DNA from 2 places in the Sphingomonas sp. SL1004 genome. Region 1 is predicted to be linked to the other one. Evidence: predicted binding sites of a transcription regulator. Region 1 holds the regulator's gene; the other holds the start of a gene.
The links. Region 1 encodes LexA, which represses DNA repair genes until DNA is damaged. Its sites were predicted from a motif close to GTTCCNCNCTTGTTCT; they were not measured.
Positions count from the first base shown of each region.

Region 2: the regulator LexA is predicted to act here: its motif matches at 3,866-3,881, upstream of AC3D24_RS00565 (ATP-dependent helicase).

Region 1 is NZ_JBYMUX010000001.1:1,289,178-1,298,144, reverse strand. It holds gene AC3D24_RS05675 (sensor histidine kinase) at 1-523, shown strand, start outside; gene AC3D24_RS05670 (hypothetical protein) at 497-700, opposite strand; gene AC3D24_RS05665 (citrate synthase) at 700-1,983, opposite strand; gene gltX (glutamate--tRNA ligase) at 2,009-3,469, opposite strand; gene AC3D24_RS05655 (ComEC/Rec2 family competence protein) at 3,530-5,740, shown strand; gene lexA (transcriptional repressor LexA) at 6,236-6,910, opposite strand; gene AC3D24_RS05645 (molybdopterin molybdotransferase MoeA) at 6,979-8,160, opposite strand; gene AC3D24_RS05640 (TonB family protein) at 8,690-8,967, shown strand, end outside.
Region 2 is NZ_JBYMUX010000001.1:103,239-112,205, reverse strand. It holds gene AC3D24_RS00580 (glycosyltransferase family 4 protein) at 1-1,125, shown strand, start outside; gene AC3D24_RS00575 (glycosyltransferase family protein) at 1,041-1,946, opposite strand; gene AC3D24_RS00570 (inorganic phosphate transporter) at 2,025-3,692, opposite strand; gene AC3D24_RS00565 (ATP-dependent helicase) at 3,894-6,173, shown strand; gene AC3D24_RS00560 (DUF4238 domain-containing protein) at 6,178-7,143, shown strand; gene AC3D24_RS00555 (hypothetical protein) at 7,354-7,644, shown strand; gene AC3D24_RS00550 (glycine zipper 2TM domain-containing protein) at 7,724-8,275, shown strand; gene AC3D24_RS00545 (prolyl oligopeptidase family serine peptidase) at 8,420-8,967, opposite strand, start outside.

The sequences.
Region 1 (8,967 bases):
CGAACTGGTCGATGACCTCGTCGATCTCCAGGCCGTCGAGCGGCCGGACTTTGTGCTCGCGCCAGAGCCGATCGATCTTGCCGACGTCGCGCGCCGTGCCGCTGGTCTGCTGACGGTGCGCGCGAGCAATGCGGACGTCACGATCGTCCGGCCCGCCATGGACATGCGGGTCCCCGCGCTCGGGGATTTTCGTCGCGTGTTGCAGATTCTGGTAAATCTCGTCGGCAACGCGGTGCGGTATTCGCCGGCGGGATCTCACGTCGCGGTGTCGGTGGAGCGCAACGATACGCAGGCCATCGTCATCGTCGCCGACAAGGGCAAGGGCGTCGCGCCCGAGGATCAGATCCGGATTTTCGAGAAGTTCGAGCGGGTCGATCCGTCTGAGGCCGGCGGCAACGGGCTCGGCCTGTATATCGCACGGCGTCTCGCGCGGGCGATGCAGGGGGATCTCACGATCGAAAGCGCGCCTGGTGAAGGCGCGCGGTTCGTCTTGACCTTACCGGCGGATCCGGCGCGCCACTAGGATCAGCGCGAGGCCGAACGCGGCGAGGAATGCGCCGCGATCCGCCCAAGGCCGCTGGTCGAGCATGAAGCTCGACTGCGGCCAGTGGATGTAACCGAGCCCCTGACCGATCCAGAGCAGACCCATCAGCGCGCAGAGCACGCCGACGACCATCAGGATCGGCCGGAGCGTCTTCATCAGCGTGACGCCATCGGGACGTAGTCACGCGCGGTCGGGCCGCTGTACAGCTGACGCGGACGGCCGATCTTCTGGTCGGGGTCGGTGATCATCTCGTTCCACTGCGCGACCCAGCCGACGGTGCGGGCGAGCGCGAAGAGGACGGTGAACATCGAGGTCGGGAAGCCGATCGCCGACAGGATCACGCCCGAATAGAAATCAACGTTCGGGAAGAGCTTCTTCTCGATGAAGTACGGATCGCTGAGCGCCAGACGCTCGAGCTCGATCGCAACGTCGAACACCGGGTCGGTGACGCCCAGCTCGCCGAGCACTTCCTTGACGGTCGTCTGCATGACGGCCGCGCGCGGATCGTAGTTCTTGTAGACGCGGTGACCGAAGCCCATCAGGCGGAACGGATCGTTCTTGTCCTTGGCGCGGGCGATGTACTCGGGGATGCGGTCGACGGTGCCTATCTCATGCAGCATGTTGAGCGCGGCTTCGTTCGCGCCGCCGTGTGCGGGGCCCCACAGGCAGGCGATCCCGGCCGCGATGCACGCGAACGGGTTGGCGCCCGACGAACCGGCGAGACGGACGGTCGAGGTCGACGCGTTCTGCTCGTGATCGGCGTGGAGGATGAAGATACGGTCCATCGCCTTTTCGACGATCGGGTTCACGACGTACTTCTCGGCGGGGACGCCGAACGTCATCTTCAGGAAATTGCCGGTGTAGCTCAGCGTGTTGTCCGGATAGACGAACGGCTGGCCGACGCTGTACTTGTACGCCATCGCGGCGATCGTCGGCATCTTGGCGATCAGGCGGTGCGACGCGATCACGCGCTGGGCCGGATCGTGGATGTCGGTCGAATCGTGGTAGAACGCCGACAGCGCGCCGACGACGCCGCACAGGATCGCCATCGGATGCGCGTCGCGGCGGAAACCACGGAAGAACTGCGCGAGCTGCTCGTGCACCATCGTGTGGCGCGTGATCGTGTTGGAGAAGTTCGCCAGCTCGTCTTCGCTCGGCAGTTCGCCGTTGAGCAGGAGGTAGGCGACTTCCATAAAGTTCGACTGTTCGGCCAGCTCGCCGATCGTGTAGCCGCGGTGCAGCAGCGTGCCCGCGTCACCATCGATATAGGTCAGCTTCGACTGGCACGACGCCGTCGAGGTGAACCCCGGATCATAGGTGAAATTGTCCGTCTGCGCGTACAGCTTGCGGATATCGATGACATCGGGCCCGACCGTACCGGACATCACCGGATACTCGAAATCCTTGCCGTCGACCTTGAGGGTTGCGGTCTCGCTCATGCTTGTATCCTTCCTCGAAATCTTATCAGCTAGCCATCCGGTCGGCGATCCGGCCAAGACTCTCGTCGCGCCCGAGCAGGTCGAGCACATCGAAGATCCCCGGCGACGTCTTGCGTCCCGTCAGCGCGGCGCGAAGCGGCTGTGCGACCTGGCCGAGCTTGACGCCCCGCGCTTCGGCCACGCGCCGTACCGCGCCTTCGAGCGCCTCCGTATCCCACTTGTCGAGCGCGTCAAGTTCGGCATGGGCATTGACCAAAATTGCACTCGCTTCACCCTGTAAAAGGCTCGCCGCGGCGTCATCCATCGCTAGAGGACGCTGGCTGAACAGGAAATTCGAGCCTTCGGCCAGTTCGTTCAGGTTTGCGGCACGTGGCTTCAGGACGGGCATCGCGCGAGTCAGAAGATCCAGTCCGCCGGTCGGCAGGTCGTGGCCGAGACGGTCGGCGGCGAGTTGCGCCAAGCGCGCGTCGTCGGCTTCACGGATATAATGGCCGTTGAGGTTCTCGAGCTTCTTCAGGTCGAAGCGCGAGGGCGACTTGCCGACGCCCGACAGGTCGAACCACTCGACCGCCTGTTCGCGGCTGATGATCTCGTCGTCGCCGTGACCCCAGCCGAGCCGGAGCAGGTAATTATCGAACGCCTCGGGCAGAATACCCATCTCGTCGCGATACGCTTCGATGCCCACCGCGCCGTGACGCTTCGACAGCTTGGCACCATCGGGGCCGTGGATCAGCGGGATGTGCGCGTAGATCGGCTCGGGCCAGTTCATGGCGCGGTAGATCGGCAGCTGGCGGAACGCGTTGTTGAGGTGATCGTCGCCGCGGATGACGTGCGTGACGCCCATGTCGTGATCGTCGACCACGACCGCGAGCATGTAGGTCGGCGTGCCGTCGGAGCGGAGCAGTACAAGGTCGTCGATCTCTTCGTTCTTGACCGTCACCGCGCCCTGGACGCGATCCTCGATCGTGACGGCACCTTCCTGCGGTGCGCGCAGGCGGACGACGTGGGGAAGGTTCGGTGCTTCGCTCTCGGGACGATCGCGCCACGGGCTGCGGATGCGGAGCGGCCTCTTCGCGGCCTGGGCCTCGGCGCGCATCGCCGCGATTTCCTCGGCGGTCATGTAGCAGCGATAGGCGTGGCCGTTGGCGACCATTTCGTGCGCGACCTGTGCGTGGCGTTCGGCACCGGCGAACTGCATGACGACGTCGCCGTCCCAGTCGAGCCCGAGCCAGCGCATGCCGTCGATGATCGCGTCGATCGCCGGCTGGGTCGAGCGGACCCGGTCGGTATCCTCGATCCGCAGCAGAAACTTGCCCCCGTTCGCCTTGGCGAACAGCCAGTTGAACAGCGCGGTGCGCGCGCCGCCAAGATGCAGGAACCCCGTCGGCGACGGAGCGAAACGGGTAACCACGGGTGCGGCCGAAGCGGCGGTGCCCGTATCAGATATTGCGCCCAACCGCGGGTGCTCCCAGACTGATGAAACCATGGAGAAACGATGGCCATGACAGCCGTCGCCGCCCCTAGCATGCGTCCTTGGCGGCGACAAATGGGCGTGCCGCGATGGGGGGCTGTCGTTGGGCTTGCCGTGGCGCGCGGGGGCCTGACGGTCGAGCGCTGGCTGGAGGCGGAACGCGACCAGCTGGTGCTGTGGCTGCCGGTGACGCTTGGGGGCGGTATAGCGCTATGGTTCGCGTTGCCGGACGCGGCGGCGTGGTGCATGGCGATATTGCTGCTGGTGGCGAGCGGGCTTGCGGGTCTGGCCGTGGGGCAGGGCGGGCGTGCGGCGCGCGCGCTCGCGATCGGGTTGCTGACGGGCGCGCTCGGCCTCGGGCTGATCTGGGCAAGGTCAGAATCTGTGGCGCGGCCGGTGCTGGGCGGTCCGACGATCGCGAGCTTCTCGGCGAAGGTCGAGGCGATCGAGCCGCTGGTGGCGCGGAAACTGGTGCGGTTGACGGTTCTGCCGATCGGCAAAGGTGTGGAGACCGACGGGCAGCCGGTTGCCTTGCCGTACCGGGTCCGCGTCAACCTCGCGGAGGCCGACGCGCCGAAGCTGCTCGGGACCGGGGCAGTCGTGCACCTTCGCGCCCGCCTGATGCCGCCGCCTTTGCCCGCGGTGCCAGGCGCCTACGACTTCGCGCGGGTCGCGTGGTTCGGCGGGATCGGCGCGACCGGGCGTGGCTTCGCACCGGTGGTGGTGACGACGCCGAGCGCATCAGGTGCGGGCATCCGAGTCGCGCTGTCGCACCACATCGTCTCGCGACTGGACGGCAGCGCGGGCGGTATCGCGGCAGCGCTCGCCACCGGCGACGTCGGCGCGATCAGCGAGGAGGATTCAGAGGCGATGCGCCGGGCGGGGCTCGCGCATTTGCTGTCGGTGAGCGGATTGCACATCACCGCGGCGGTGGCGGCGACGATGCTGATCGTGTTGCGCCTGCTGGCGCTCAGTCCATGGCTGGCCTTGCACGCGCGCCTGCCGCTGATCGCAGCATTGGCGGGTGCGGCGGCGGCGATCGGCTATACGCTGCTGACGGGAAGCCAGGTTCCCACGATCCGGTCGTGCGTCGCCGCGCTGCTCGTGTTGGCCGCGCTGGCGATGGGGCGCGAGGCGATGACCTTGCGGCTCGTCGCGGCGGGAGCGGCGTGCGTCATGCTGGTGTTGCCCGAATCGGCTGCCGGACCGAGCTTCCAGCTATCGTTCGCGGCGATCACTGCGATCATGGCCCTGCACGAACATCCCGTGATCCGCGCGTTCTTCGGACCGCACGAGGAGGGACGAGCACGCCGCCTCGCACGGGGCGTGGCGTCGCTGCTGCTCACCGGACTGCTCGTCGAGTTCGCGCTCATGCCGATCGCGGTCTACCATTTCCACAAGGCGGGGCTGTACGGCGCATTCGCGAACATCGTCGCGATCCCGTTGACGACGTTCGTTGTCATGCCGCTGGAGACTCTGGCGTTGCTGCTGGACGTCGGAAGCCTCGGTGCACCAATCTGGTGGCTGGTCCAGCGATCGCTCGACGCGCTGCTCTGGCTTGCCCACGTGGTGGCGGGCGCGCCCGGATCGGTGCGGTCCCTGCCGGCCATGCCGACTGCGGCGTTCGCGCTGATGGCAATCGGGGGGATTTGGATCGCGTTGTGGCGGACCCGGTGGCGGCGTCTGGGACTGCTGCCGCTGATGATCGGGGCAGTGTGGGCGCTGGCCACGCCGCCGCCCGATATTCTGGTGACGGGCGACGGCCGGCATGTCGCGGTCCGGACCGCTGCTGGCCTCTCGATGCTGCGGGACCGGGCGGGCGACTATACGCGGGATATGCTTGCCGAGAACGGTGGGGGCGACGGCGAGCCACTGCTGCTGGCCGACCAGCCCGATGCGCGGTGCAGTCGTGATCTTTGCGTCACCGATATTGCCGCGCGCGGACGGATGTGGCGGATTCTTGCGACCCGCAGCGCCTATATGGTCCCGATTGCCGAGTTCGTTGCAGCCTGTCGCGCGGCCGACGTCGTCGTCAGCGAACGCGGTCTGCCGAAGCGCTGCGTGCCGCGGTGGCTGAAGCTCGATCGACGCGTTCTGCAGCGGACGGGTGGAGTCGCGCTGACCTTGGGGACCGGGACGGTCGTGACGATCCTGAACGCGGGCGATCGCCATCCCTGGCGCGATCCGCCCATGCTCGAACGTACGGCACATTCGTTTAGACCGCGGCATGTCCGGTTTCATGATGCGGCGCCGGCGTTTCGCGCCAGCCGAGTCCGTCAAAAGTAGAATTGTCCACGCGAAGGCGCGAAGGCGCAAAGGCGCGAAGGTGATGCGACTCAGGAGACCTTCACACCTCCATGAACGATCAGCCCACGTCGGTTTCGGTGGTCTGCGAAGGCAAATAGACGCCAATCTAAGCACTACATCTTCGCGCCTCCGCGCCTCCGCGCGAACCAATTCTTCGGCTGCGTGGGAAGTTGGCGGCGATATGTTCGCGCAGAGGCGCAGAAGTGCAAAGATTGACGGTTCGAGTCGAGGTCGCGCTTATGCCTCGGAGCGTGAGAGAGTCTTCCGGACGCTTGATGGTGTTTGCTTGGGCGTGTCGAAAACTGGCCGCTTTTCGACCGCTCGGCCACGTCGCTTAGTTTGCCGAATAGGCCCGGTCGCTCTTGCCGGAGGGAAAGAGCGACTTGGCTTGCCGGCCTGGTGGTCGCTTTTTCCTGAGCAGCCAAAAAGCCGACTTCGGCCTGCATCGCGATGAAGCAGGCCGATCCCGGCAGTTCAGTCGTAGCGGCGCAGGATGCCGGAGAGCTTGCCCTGTACGCGGACCTGGGCGGGGGCATAGCGCTGCGGATCATAGGCCCGGTTGGCCGGATCGAGGCGGACCATCGCGCCTTCGCGGCGGAAGTATTTCAGGGTGGCTTCGCTGTCTTCGATCAGCGCGACGACGATCTCGCCATCGCGGGCGGTTTCGGTGCGGCGGATGAGGGCATAATCGCCGTCCAGGATGCCGGCTTCGACCATCGAGTCACCCGAGACCTCGAGCGCGTAATGTTCGCCAGAGCCGAGCAGTGCTGCGGGAACGGCAAGCATGGTGCTGCCTTCGAAGGCTTCGATCGGGACGCCGGCGGCGATGCGGCCGTGCAGCGGGATTTCGATCACGTCGTTCGCAGGCTGCGGTGCGGCGACAGCGGCCACAGTCTTCACGTTCGACGGCTTCGAAGGCGTTTTCTTTTCCGGGCGCTCCGGCATACGCAGCACTTCGAGCGCGCGTGCACGGTTCGGCAGACGACGGATGAAGTTACGTTCCTCAAGCGCGCTGATCAGACGGTGAACCCCCGACTTGGATTTCAGGTCGAGCGCGTCCTTCATCTCCTCGAACGACGGCGAGACACCGGTATCGTTGAGCCGGTCGTTGATGAAGCATACGAGTTCGTGCTGCTTGCGCGTGAGCATGGCGGTTCTCCGTCCGGAACAGACTGGGAACTTCTATGGAACATAATTAACGCCGTCAAGCGCTCGCTTCACGCAATGACGAGGATTTCCGCCGATTCGCCTTCTCTTGCGATCGGCGCGTTGCCCGCGCGAACGATGAGGCAGGTCGAACGCGCCAATGTCAGGAGCATCGAGCTGTCCTGGATCGTCGATGCATAGGCCTTGCCGTCGCGAAGTTCGGCACGGAGATAATCGGTGCGGGCGTTGTTCGCGGGCAGGTCTTCGCCGAGCAGCGCGTGACTCGTCTGCGGGAGTGGATCGCGGGCTCCGGCCATATGCGCGACGACCGGTTTGACGAACAACGTCGCCGTGACGAATGCCGAGACCGGGTTGCCGGGAAGGCCCAGGACCATCATCTCGCCGATCCGGCCGGCCATCATCGGCTTGCCCGGACGCAGCGCGATCCGCCAGAAGTCGATCGTGCCGCCGGCGGCCTCGATCGCCGGGCGGACGAGGTCGTGGTCACCGACCGAGGCTCCTCCAGTGGTGACCAGGAGGTCGGCTTCGACGCTGGCGAAGGCATCGCGCAGGATGTCGAGACGGTCGGGGAGGATCCCGAGGTCGATGATGTCGACGGGCATGTCGGCGAGCATCGCGGCGAGCATGATGCCGTTCGATTCGGGGAGCGCAACGCCGTCGGTGGTCGAGCCGGGGGGGACGAGTTCGTCTCCCGTCGCGGCGACGGCGACGCGGACGCGGCGGTTGACGGTCAGGCTGCCGTGGCCGCCGGTTGCGGCGACGGCGATGCGCGCGGGGCTGAGCCGGTCGCCAGCGGCGATCAGGCGGGTGCCGGTGGAGAAGTCCAGGCCCTTGCGACGGGTATTACGGCCTAGCGTCGGAGGGCCTTCGCCGGCCAGGATCAGCGTTTCGCCGTCACGCTCGGCTTCCTCCTGGACCATGACGCTGTCGGCGCCTTCGGGCATTGCCGCGCCGGTGAAGATGCGGGTTGCTTCGCCTGGACCGACCTTGCCGGTGAACGGGCGTCCCGCCGCGCTTTCGCCGATGACTTTCCAAGGGCCGGACATGTCGGCGAAGCGGATCGCGTAGCCGTCCATGGCGGAAAGATCTGCAGCGGGTTGCGTACGGCGGGCGAGGATGTCTTCAGCCGCCCAGCGGCCGGCGGCGTCGCGCAAGGGGACCGTCTCGTGGCCCACGCGGGGAGCCATGGCGAAGAGGCGGGACTGGGCTTCGGCGACGGGGACTAGGGTCATGCTGGGAACTCTGCGGCTGGGCGGTTTGGCTGAGTGAAGTATAGGAAGTATAGACGCTGGGAGCGGTTTGCCGGTTCGCACTCCGTACGGGAGAAGCGCCTGGTTGGCGGGCATGTTCCGTGCTTTGCCATGGGTTTGGCTTGTAGGACAGGTGTTGTCGCCGCGGTGGACCCGGGCGACGGCGGTACGCGCTGCTTGGTGCGGAGGCTTGGGTGGCGGTCTTGGCGAACGCGCTGTCGAAAGCGGATCGATATCCGATGTCAGCTACTGCTTCCTTGCTCTCCCGCGAAGGCGGGAGCTCAGACTGGGTCCCGGCCTTCGCAGGGAAACATATTGAGGCTTGGTGACGGGCGGTCCATCATGATGTCTGCCATCGCAATTGGGCCCCGGCCTGCGCCGGCGAGGTGCCTGTCGGGAGGGCGAGGGGGAGACTCGGGGCGTCAAGTAGGCGGAGCCGATCCTACCTCGCCAGTCTGGGTTCATCTGGAAAGGGCTTTCCCTGCACGGAATGAGACACCAGATCAGCAGGATGACAGCAGTTCAGCCACGTACGAAAGACAGGATCGGAGCGGCCGTCGGGGCGATCGTGTTGCCGGGGTTGCTTGGCTACGCGCTGCTCAACGGGCTGGTGGTGCCGATGCCGGCGGCGATGGGCGAGGCGTTGAAGGTGTTCGGGGTGGCGCCCCCTCCGCCACCGCCGCCGGTCGAAAAGGTCAGGCCGCGGCCATCACCCAGTCATCGACCGCAGGGGGCTGCGTCGCCGCCTAACCTGAAGTCGAAGGCTACCGAGGTGGTCGCGCCGCCGCC
Region 2 (8,967 bases), 1.2 Mb from region 1:
TTCACGATGGACCGCCGCGAGCACGGCCGAGACGGCCGGGTCGACGTGATCGGCTGTGCGCCGCGCGAAGGATCGCTGCAGGCACGCATCCGCAAGATTGCCGCGATCGGCCACCTCGTCGCACCGCTGGCCTTTCGCCGCGCCGTCGCCTGCGAACATCGTCGCGAACCCTTCGACGTAATCGAGGCGACCAACTGGTACGCGCCCGGCCTGGCGATCGCGCTCGCTGGCCCCGCCCCGCTGGTGACGCGCAACTCGACCCCGGCCGCGACCTCTGCCGCCACCGTCACGTCTCTTCGCGACCGGATCGATCGCCGGGCAGCGATGCTCGCCGAACGCCTCTCGGCCCGGCGCGGCAAGGCGCTCATCTCGAACACGCAGCTTCACGGCGAGAAGATCGCGGCGTTGTACGGCGTCCCGGCACCCGCCGCCGACGACCGACGCCACGCGGTGATCGGGCTCAGCCTGTCACCCGAGATCGTCGCCCGCGGCCAGGCCGCACCCTATCCCACCGGCACCCCTATCGAACTGCTGTTCGTCGGACGCGACGAGCACCGCAAGGGCTTCGACGCGCTGATCGCCGCGCTGAAGATCCTCTCGCGCCGCGCCGACGCCGGCATGCCAGAGTTCCGCCTGACCATCGTCGGCGTCCATGCCGAGGTTCTGAAGGCAATGCCGGCATCCGCCCGCGCACGCCTGCGCTGCCATCACCGCGTCGATGAACCGCTGCTCCACGATCTGATGGCCGCCGCGCACGTCATCGTCGCACCGTCGCGCTACGAGAGCTTCGGGCTCGTCTATCAGGAGGCGATGATGTTCGGCCGCCCCGTTGTCGCCTGCGCGGAAGACCCTAGTGCCCGCCTGTTCATCGGCGACAGCGGCGCGGGCCTGCTGGCAAAACGCTGTACCGGCGACGATCTCGCGACCCAAATCCAGCGCCTGATCGAGGACCCGGCGTTACGCGCGCACTATGCCGCCGCCAGTCGCAACGCATCGGGCATGTTCACCCGCGACACGCTCGCCAGCCAAACCATCGCCGCCTATCGCACTGCCACGGAATCATACGGCGCGAGCAGCAACGCCTCGTCCTCGGGCCGCCCCGCCCCGGTCGACATCGCTTCATAGATCCGCGTCCGCTCGCGCACCCGCTTGCCATCAAGCCGGTGTTCGAGCGCCCCTGCGAGCGCCAACGAACTCTGGTCGAACGGCACCACCGGCCGCTCGTGCACGCGCCCGGCAAAGCGGATGTCGCTGCGGTTCAGCCGGTACTGAATGTCGGGATAGGACGCCGACTGTACCCCATCGACCATGTTCCGCCGCGGCAACCCCAGCGACCGCAACCCGTCCCGGTCCGCCGCCGCCACCAGCCAGCCGAGCGCACTTAGCGACGCTGGATCGGGCCGCTCGTCGGTATCGATCTGCAACACCCACCGCGTCCGAATCACGTCCTGCAACCGGTTGCGCTGCGCCGCGAAGTCGCCCTCGAGAGGGTGCGCGCAAATCTCGACCCACGCCACTTGCGTCGCAAGCGCGCGGGCCTCGTCCGCGGTGCCATCCAGTAATATGACGATGCGGCCGAACGCATCGCGCAGATCGGTCGCGATAGCGACGATATCCGCCTCGTCCGCCGCCCGCGCCATGACGCCCAACCCGACCTCATGCGACACGATTACAGCCGGCGTCGCAACCACGCGAGCGGGGCTATAGTCGGCCGGAAAGCGTAGTCCCTCCGGAGCAACCGTCACCGGCTCGACCTCGAACCCGAACCGCCAGGCCGCGTTGCGAGCCCCCGCCGGATCGAGCCTCCAACCCTCGGCGGGATCGCACTGCAGATCGATACCGCCGCTCTTCAGGCGCGCAACGATCTCGCCGGCCAGCCGGTCGACATCCGCAACGTCGCGCACCAGCAAGCGGCAGTGGCTACACTCCGACCAGTCCTCGCGCACGAGCCAGTCCCAGTTCCCACAGATCGAACACCGCAATTGCATAGCCGCGCAACCCCCAGCACCGTGGCGGGTTCCGCCTCAATACCCCAGCGTATGCGCCAGCGACAGCAGCAGCCAGTACAGACCGCCCGACAGCAGCATCGCCACCGGCAGAGTCATCAGCCATGCCAGCGCCATGTTCATGACCGTCCGGCGCTGCAACCCGGCACCGTTGGCGACACTCGCGCCGGCGACGCCCGACGACAGGATATGCGTCGTCGACACCGGCAGGCCGTACCGCTCCGCCAGCATGATCGTCGCGGCCGCAACCAGTTCGGCGGAGGCTCCCATCCCGTAGGTCAGGTGCGTCTTGCCGATCCGCTCGCCGACCGTGACGACGATCCGCTTCCACCCGACCATCGTGCCGAGCCCGAGCGCCAGCGCGACCGTGATCTTCACCCAAGTCGGAATATAGCGCGTGCCCTGCTCCAGCTTGCCGCCATAGGCCTTCAGCGTCGTGATTTCCTGCGCGGTGAACCGCCCCTGCGCGCCCTTGTCGGCAGCGATCAGCTTGGTCGTGTCGAGCACCAGGTACATGTCGTTGCGCAGGTTGGGCGTCGCCGCGGCAGGCACCTTGCCGAGCGATCCATAGCCCGCGATCCGGCTCGACACGTCGTCCGACAGCGTCGCCAGCGCACCGTAGACGACCGGATCGGCCACCCGCTTCGATTTCAGCGCCCGCGTCACTTCGGTCCGCGCGGCATCGACGCTGGCCGGGGCGCCATCGGCATGCGCGACATACGCCGCCGATGCGGCCTGCGCTGCCTGGACGAACGCCGGTGTCGCGCTCTCGGGCATCGTCCGGTTCAGCGCATAGGCGGTCGGCGCGCAGCCGATCAGGATCAGCATGATCAGCCCCATCCCCTTCTGTCCGTCATTGCCGCCGTGCGCGAAGCTGACCGCGGTGCACGTCCCGATCAGCAGCGCGCGAATACCACGCGGTGGCGGCGTCTGCCCCTCGGGGGCCTCGTACAGCTTCCGATCGCGCAGGAACCGCTTCATCACTAGCAGCAGCAACAGCGCGCCGACGAAACCGACGATCGGGCTGAACGCCAGCGCGGACAGCACCTTCCAGACCTGCCCCATGTCGACGCCCGAGGTCCCGTCCGCACCACCGTTGATCAGCTGGTTGGCGAGCCCGACACCCAGGATCGAGCCGATGAGCGCATGGCTCGACGAATTGGGAAGCCCGACCGCCCAGGTCGCGAGGTTCCACAGGATCGCCGCGAGCAGCAGCGCGAAGATCATCGCGAACCCGCCCGCGCTGCCGACATGCAGGATCAGGTCGACCGGCAACAAGGTGATGATCGAATAGGCGACCGCCCCCGACGACAGCATCACACCGAGAAAATTGAAGAACCCGGACCAGACGACCGCGAGCGGCGCGGGCATCGAATGCGTGTAGATGACGGTGGCGACCGCGTTGGCGGTATCGTGAAACCCGTTCACGAACTCGAACCCGAGCGCGATCAGCAGTGCGAGCGCCAGGAACGCGAACGCCCCGCCCGCCAGCGTCTCGCCGACCTGCGCGGTATCGGTGGCGATGCTGAACCCCGCATATGCGAGCCCGCCGACCAGGATCGCGAGGAAGATCCACCGCCCCGACGGATGCACCGCATGGTCGAGCCGGGGACCCGACGGTGCAGTACGCAGGCTTGCGATCGACTCGGACACCGCGATCGACGCCGGAATTATGCTGGTTGCCATGATGCCCCGCCATCGCGCAGCCGCGTGACGCTTTTATGACAGCCACGGTTTAACCTGGGTCAGGCGGCTACGGAAGAAATGCAGACGCCGCACGCCGCCTCGAAACTGCCCACCTTCCCGGGGCGCCTGCTCCGAAGCGCGGGCGCTCATACCCGCTTGCCCCACCGGCCCCCGTTCCCTACCTGTTCACCGGTGAACCAGATCGCCCAAACGTCCGCGCCGCAAGCAGAGCCTCCCTATCTCCGCGGCCTCAATCGGCCGCAGCGCGAGGCGGTGTTGACCACCGATGGCCCCGTCCTGATCATCGCTGGCGCCGGCACCGGCAAGACCGCGGCGCTCACCGCCCGGCTCGCGCACCTGATCTTCACGAAGAAGGCCTGGCCTTCGGAGATTCTGAGCGTCACCTTCACCAACAAGGCCGCACGTGAGATGCGCGAGCGCGTGGGGCGGCTGGTGGGCGATGCGGTCGAGGGGATGCCGTGGCTCGGCACCTTCCATGCGATCGCAGCGAAGATGCTGCGGCGCCACGCCGAACTGGTCGGGCTGCAATCGAACTTCACGATTCTCGACACCGACGACCAGTTGCGGTTGCTCAAGCAGCTGATCCTCGCTGCCGACATCGACGAGAAGCGCTTTCCGACGCGCAGCCTCGCAGGGTTGATCGACCAGTGGAAGAACAAGGGCCTCGTCCCCGCCGATATCGATGCGGGCGAGAGCGAGCGCTACGCCAATGGTCGCGGCGGCGAGCTGTACCAGCAATACCAAGCTCGCCTGATCGCGCTTAACGCGTGCGATTTCGGCGACCTGCTGCTCCACATGCTCGTCATCCTGAAGACGCATCGCGACGTGCTGAGCCTGTACCAGCAGCGCTTCAAGTACATCATGGTCGACGAGTATCAGGACACCAACTCGTCGCAATATCTCTGGCTGCGGCTGCTCGCGCAGGAGCGCAAGAACATCGCCTGCGTCGGTGACGACGACCAGTCGATCTATTCGTGGCGCGGCGCGCAGGTCGAGAATATTCTTAAGTTCGAGCGGGATTTTCCGGGGGCGAAGGTCATCCGGCTGGAGCAGAACTATCGGAGTACGCCGCATATTCTGGGCGCTGCGTCGGGCGTGATCGCGAACAATGGCGGACGCCTCGGTAAGCAGCTCTGGACCGAGCGCGACGTTGGGGAGAAGGTCAAGGTCATCGGCGTGTGGGACGGCCCGGAAGAAGCGCGCCGGGTCGGCGAGGAGATCGACATCGTCCGCCGCTCGGGCAAGTCGCTAGACGAGGTCGCGATCCTGGTCCGCGCGCAGCACCAGACGCGCGAGTTTGAGGACCGCTTCATCGCGATCGGCATGCCGTACAAGATCGTCGGCGGCTTCCGCTTCTACGAACGCGCCGAGATCCGCGACGCGCTGGCATACCTCCGCGTCGTCAACCAGCCCGCGGACGACCTCGCCTTCGAACGCATCGTCAACGTCCCCAAGCGCGGGCTCGGCGACAAGGCGGTCGCGCGCATCCACCAACTCGCGCGCGCCACCGGCACACCGCTGACCACCGCCGCGGCGCGTATCCTCGACACCGACGAACTGACCGGCGCCGCAAAGAAGTCGCTAGGCCGGCTGGTCGGCGATATCGCCCGCTGGCGCGACATGGCGACCAGCCTGCCGCACGCCGAGCTAGCGCGCCAGTTGCTCGACGAGAGCGGCTATACCGCTATGTACCAGGCCGAGAAATCGGTCGAGGCGACCGGCCGCCTGGAGAACCTCAGCGAACTCGTCCGCGCGATGGAGGAATACGACTCGCTCGGCGCATTCCTCGAACACGTCTCGCTGGTGATGGACAACGAGGGCGGCGCGCAGGATCCACAGGTCACGATCATGACCATTCACGCCGCCAAGGGCCTCGAATACGACACGGTATTCTTGGTCGGCTGGGAGGAAGGGTTGTTCCCGTCGCAGCGCTCGTTGGACGAGGGCGGCGTGAAGAGCCTCGAGGAGGAACGCCGCCTAGCCTATGTCGCGATCACGCGCGCACGGCGCTTGGCGGTGATCCTCCACGCCGCCAACCGCCGCATCTACGGCCAGTGGAACTCGTCGATCCCCTCGCGCTTCGTCGCCGAGCTCCCCGCCGAGCACATCGACACCGAAACCACGATGTCCGGCGGCGCGAGCCTCTGGCAAGCCAACTGGTCCGACCGCGCCGACCCCTTCGCCGACGTCGCCCGCGGCACTGGCCGCGGTCCCGGCTGGCAGCGCGCGTCAGGCACGGGCAGCACATTCTCTACCAAGCCCGCCCGCGTGGTGGAAAGCCGATCAAGCGCCGTCAGCCTCGGCAACAAAGGCCGCGACGACTTGTCGCTTGGGATGCGCGTTTTCCACCAGAAGTTCGGCTATGGCGCGATCGCCGAAATCGAAGGCAACAAGTTGGAGATCGACTTCGAGCAGTCTGGGCGAAAGCGGGTGATGGATAGCTTCGTGACAATAGGGTAGCTCGATGGCTAACCAAAAAAAGCGACATCACATCGTACCTGTGGTTTATCTTGAGCGGTTCGCCGACGATAGAGGAATGGTTGTTGTCACTCGCAAGGACGCACCGGACGCATTCACATACTCGCGTCCCACGGAAACCGGTTTCAGGCGATATTATTATAGCCAACCGGTCGAAAACGGATCGCAGAATAACAACGCCCTGGAAGATATATTTTCAAAACTTGAAAGCGAATGGGACATTGTCGCAAAAACTTTAGAAAGCCGCAATCCCGCCAATCATATTCTATCGTCTCTACTAGGATTTGTTGGCCTTCAAAGGGTACGAGTACCGGCGTTCCGGGACGCGATTGAGCATTCTATGGAGCGATATGCTCGGCAGGCCTTTGATCGTCTCAAAGGTGAAGGCAAAATGGAACCGCCGTTAGAATTTCCCAATTTGTTGGATGAGATACAGATTACGATCGATCCTCACCAATCTATTCATGCGATGGTCTCGCTTATGGCAAAGCTTGGACCTGCATTGGAACGCTTCGGTTACACGATAGCTCACAACGAGACATCAATTGATCTAATTACCAGCGACAACCCAGTCTGTTATTTTAAGTCGGGTACGATCGAGACGATGGTTCCCTATCCGCTCGATGCTAACCATCCCCAGGAGTTTCTCTTTCCAATAAGCCCTCGAACGGTTCTGGTAGGGTCTACCGTTGATCGTCACAGGTACCGAAGTCGTGGCTTGAAGCACGTCCAGACCAAGGACGAGGCCAAAATCCGCAAGTACAATCATATTATCGCGCGATTTGCGTATGAAACGCTTTTTTCAAAGTCCCCCCTGCCTACGGCGTTCGTTGTTAGCCATGCAGAGAAATCGCCGGTGTTGGCCCCGGATTTTGCGGGTTTTGGTCCCAATGGCTTTTTGCTACCGCCTTTCATATTGGGCTCGCGTCGAAAACTTCTGAAGTACCGCTGAGCGATCCACCGTCGAACTTCTGGTACCAGCGCCTCCGCTTGAGCAAGTTAGGTAACCGTAAAGCGCACTGCCGGCAGGATATGCTAGGGTCGAGCGAGCAACACGCTGCCTCACAATATGTACCGCAGCCGACAACCTCGTTCAGGAACGATGTCTCTCGACAGCCGTATCAACGGCGCATCCCGATCATCGGGTTCGAGAGGACATCTCATGAAGTTTACGCATCTCATCGCGGCCGGGTTGGCCTTCGCAACGCTTGGCCTCGGCACCGCCGCTCCTGCCGAAGCGCAGCGCGATCGCGGGTATAGCCAGCAGCGTCACGACGGCGATCGTGGCGATCACCGCGGCGACCGTCGCGATTTCCGCGGCAATGATCATCGCGGCGACCGCCATGACGACCGCCGCTATCGCGGCCGTGGCAACGATCGTCGCAACTGGAACAACAATCGCCGTTGCCGCACCGAGTGGCGCCATCATCGCCGCGTGCAGATCTGCCGTTGAGATAGCGCTTGATATCGAGCGGGCGGTAGCGCGATGCTGCCGCCCGCTCTCGTTGTGACCATCTAGAAGGATCCGGATCATGAAGCGTTTTCTCGGCACGGCTGCGTTGATTGCAGCCACTTGCCTGTCCGCTGCCACGCCAGCCGTCGCGCAGAGCAACGCCGACGACGCGCGCTTTGCCGCTGCGCAGGCGCGACTCGACAGCGAACTGCAGATTTTCCGCCAGGAATTCGATCGCTACCAGTCGACCCGTGGCAATCGTGGCGGCTACGCGCCACAGGGCGGCTATCGCCAGGCACCGGACCGCAGCGGCGGCTATCAGGACGCGTATCCCGACGAGCGCGACGAGGGGAATTACGATCCCTCGCGCTATTATCGCGCCGGTCCGAACTATCAGGAACGCACGCTGGCGACCAGCGACCGCGTCTATGCCGGGCAGGACGGCAAATATTACTGCAAGCGCAACGACGGCACGACCGGACTGATTATCGGCGCGGCCGGTGGCGGCATTCTCGGCAACGTCATCGACGGCGGCCGTTCGCGCATCGTCGGCTCGCTGCTCGGTGCAGCCGCCGGTGGTCTCGCGGGCCGTGCGGTGGACCAGAACAACAGCCAGGTCCGCTGCCGCTGAACTGAACCGGACTCTGATCCCCCCCCGCCAGGGGGAGGTGTCGCCGAAGGTGACGGAGGGGGAGGATGCGGAACAGCGGTCTGCCCGCCCCCCCTCCGTCAGGCTATGCCTGTCACCTCCCCCTGGCGGGGGAGGATAACGCCCCTACTTAGCCGGGCCGACCAGCTTTTGCGTGAAGTACGTCATCTGCAACGCCTGCAGCCGAGCACCCTGCTCGATATCCGCATCGCCCGAATGCCCGCCGGCGGTGTCCTCATAGTACAGATACGGCAGCCCATATTCCTTCAACCGCGCCGCGAACTTTCGTGCATGCTGCGGCCCGACGCGGTCGTCCTTGGTGGTCGTCCAGATATACGGCTCCGGATACGCGACGCCCTTCCTGATGTTCTGATAGGGCGAGATCGTCTCCAGGAACGCCTTCTCCTCCGGCACGCTCACCGAGCCATATTCGTCGACCCACGACGCGCCCGCCGCGATCCCCTCGTACCGGATCATGTCGAGCAGCGGCACCTGGATCGTCACCGCCTTCCACAGATCTGGATGCTGGTTGAACTCGACGCCCATCAGCAGCCCGCCATTCGACCCACCATAGATGCCCAGCTTCGCCGGACTCGTGAGCTTGCGCGCGAAAAGGTCCTTCGCGACTGCGGCGAAGTCGTCATAGATTACCTGCCGCTTGGTCTTCCGCCCGG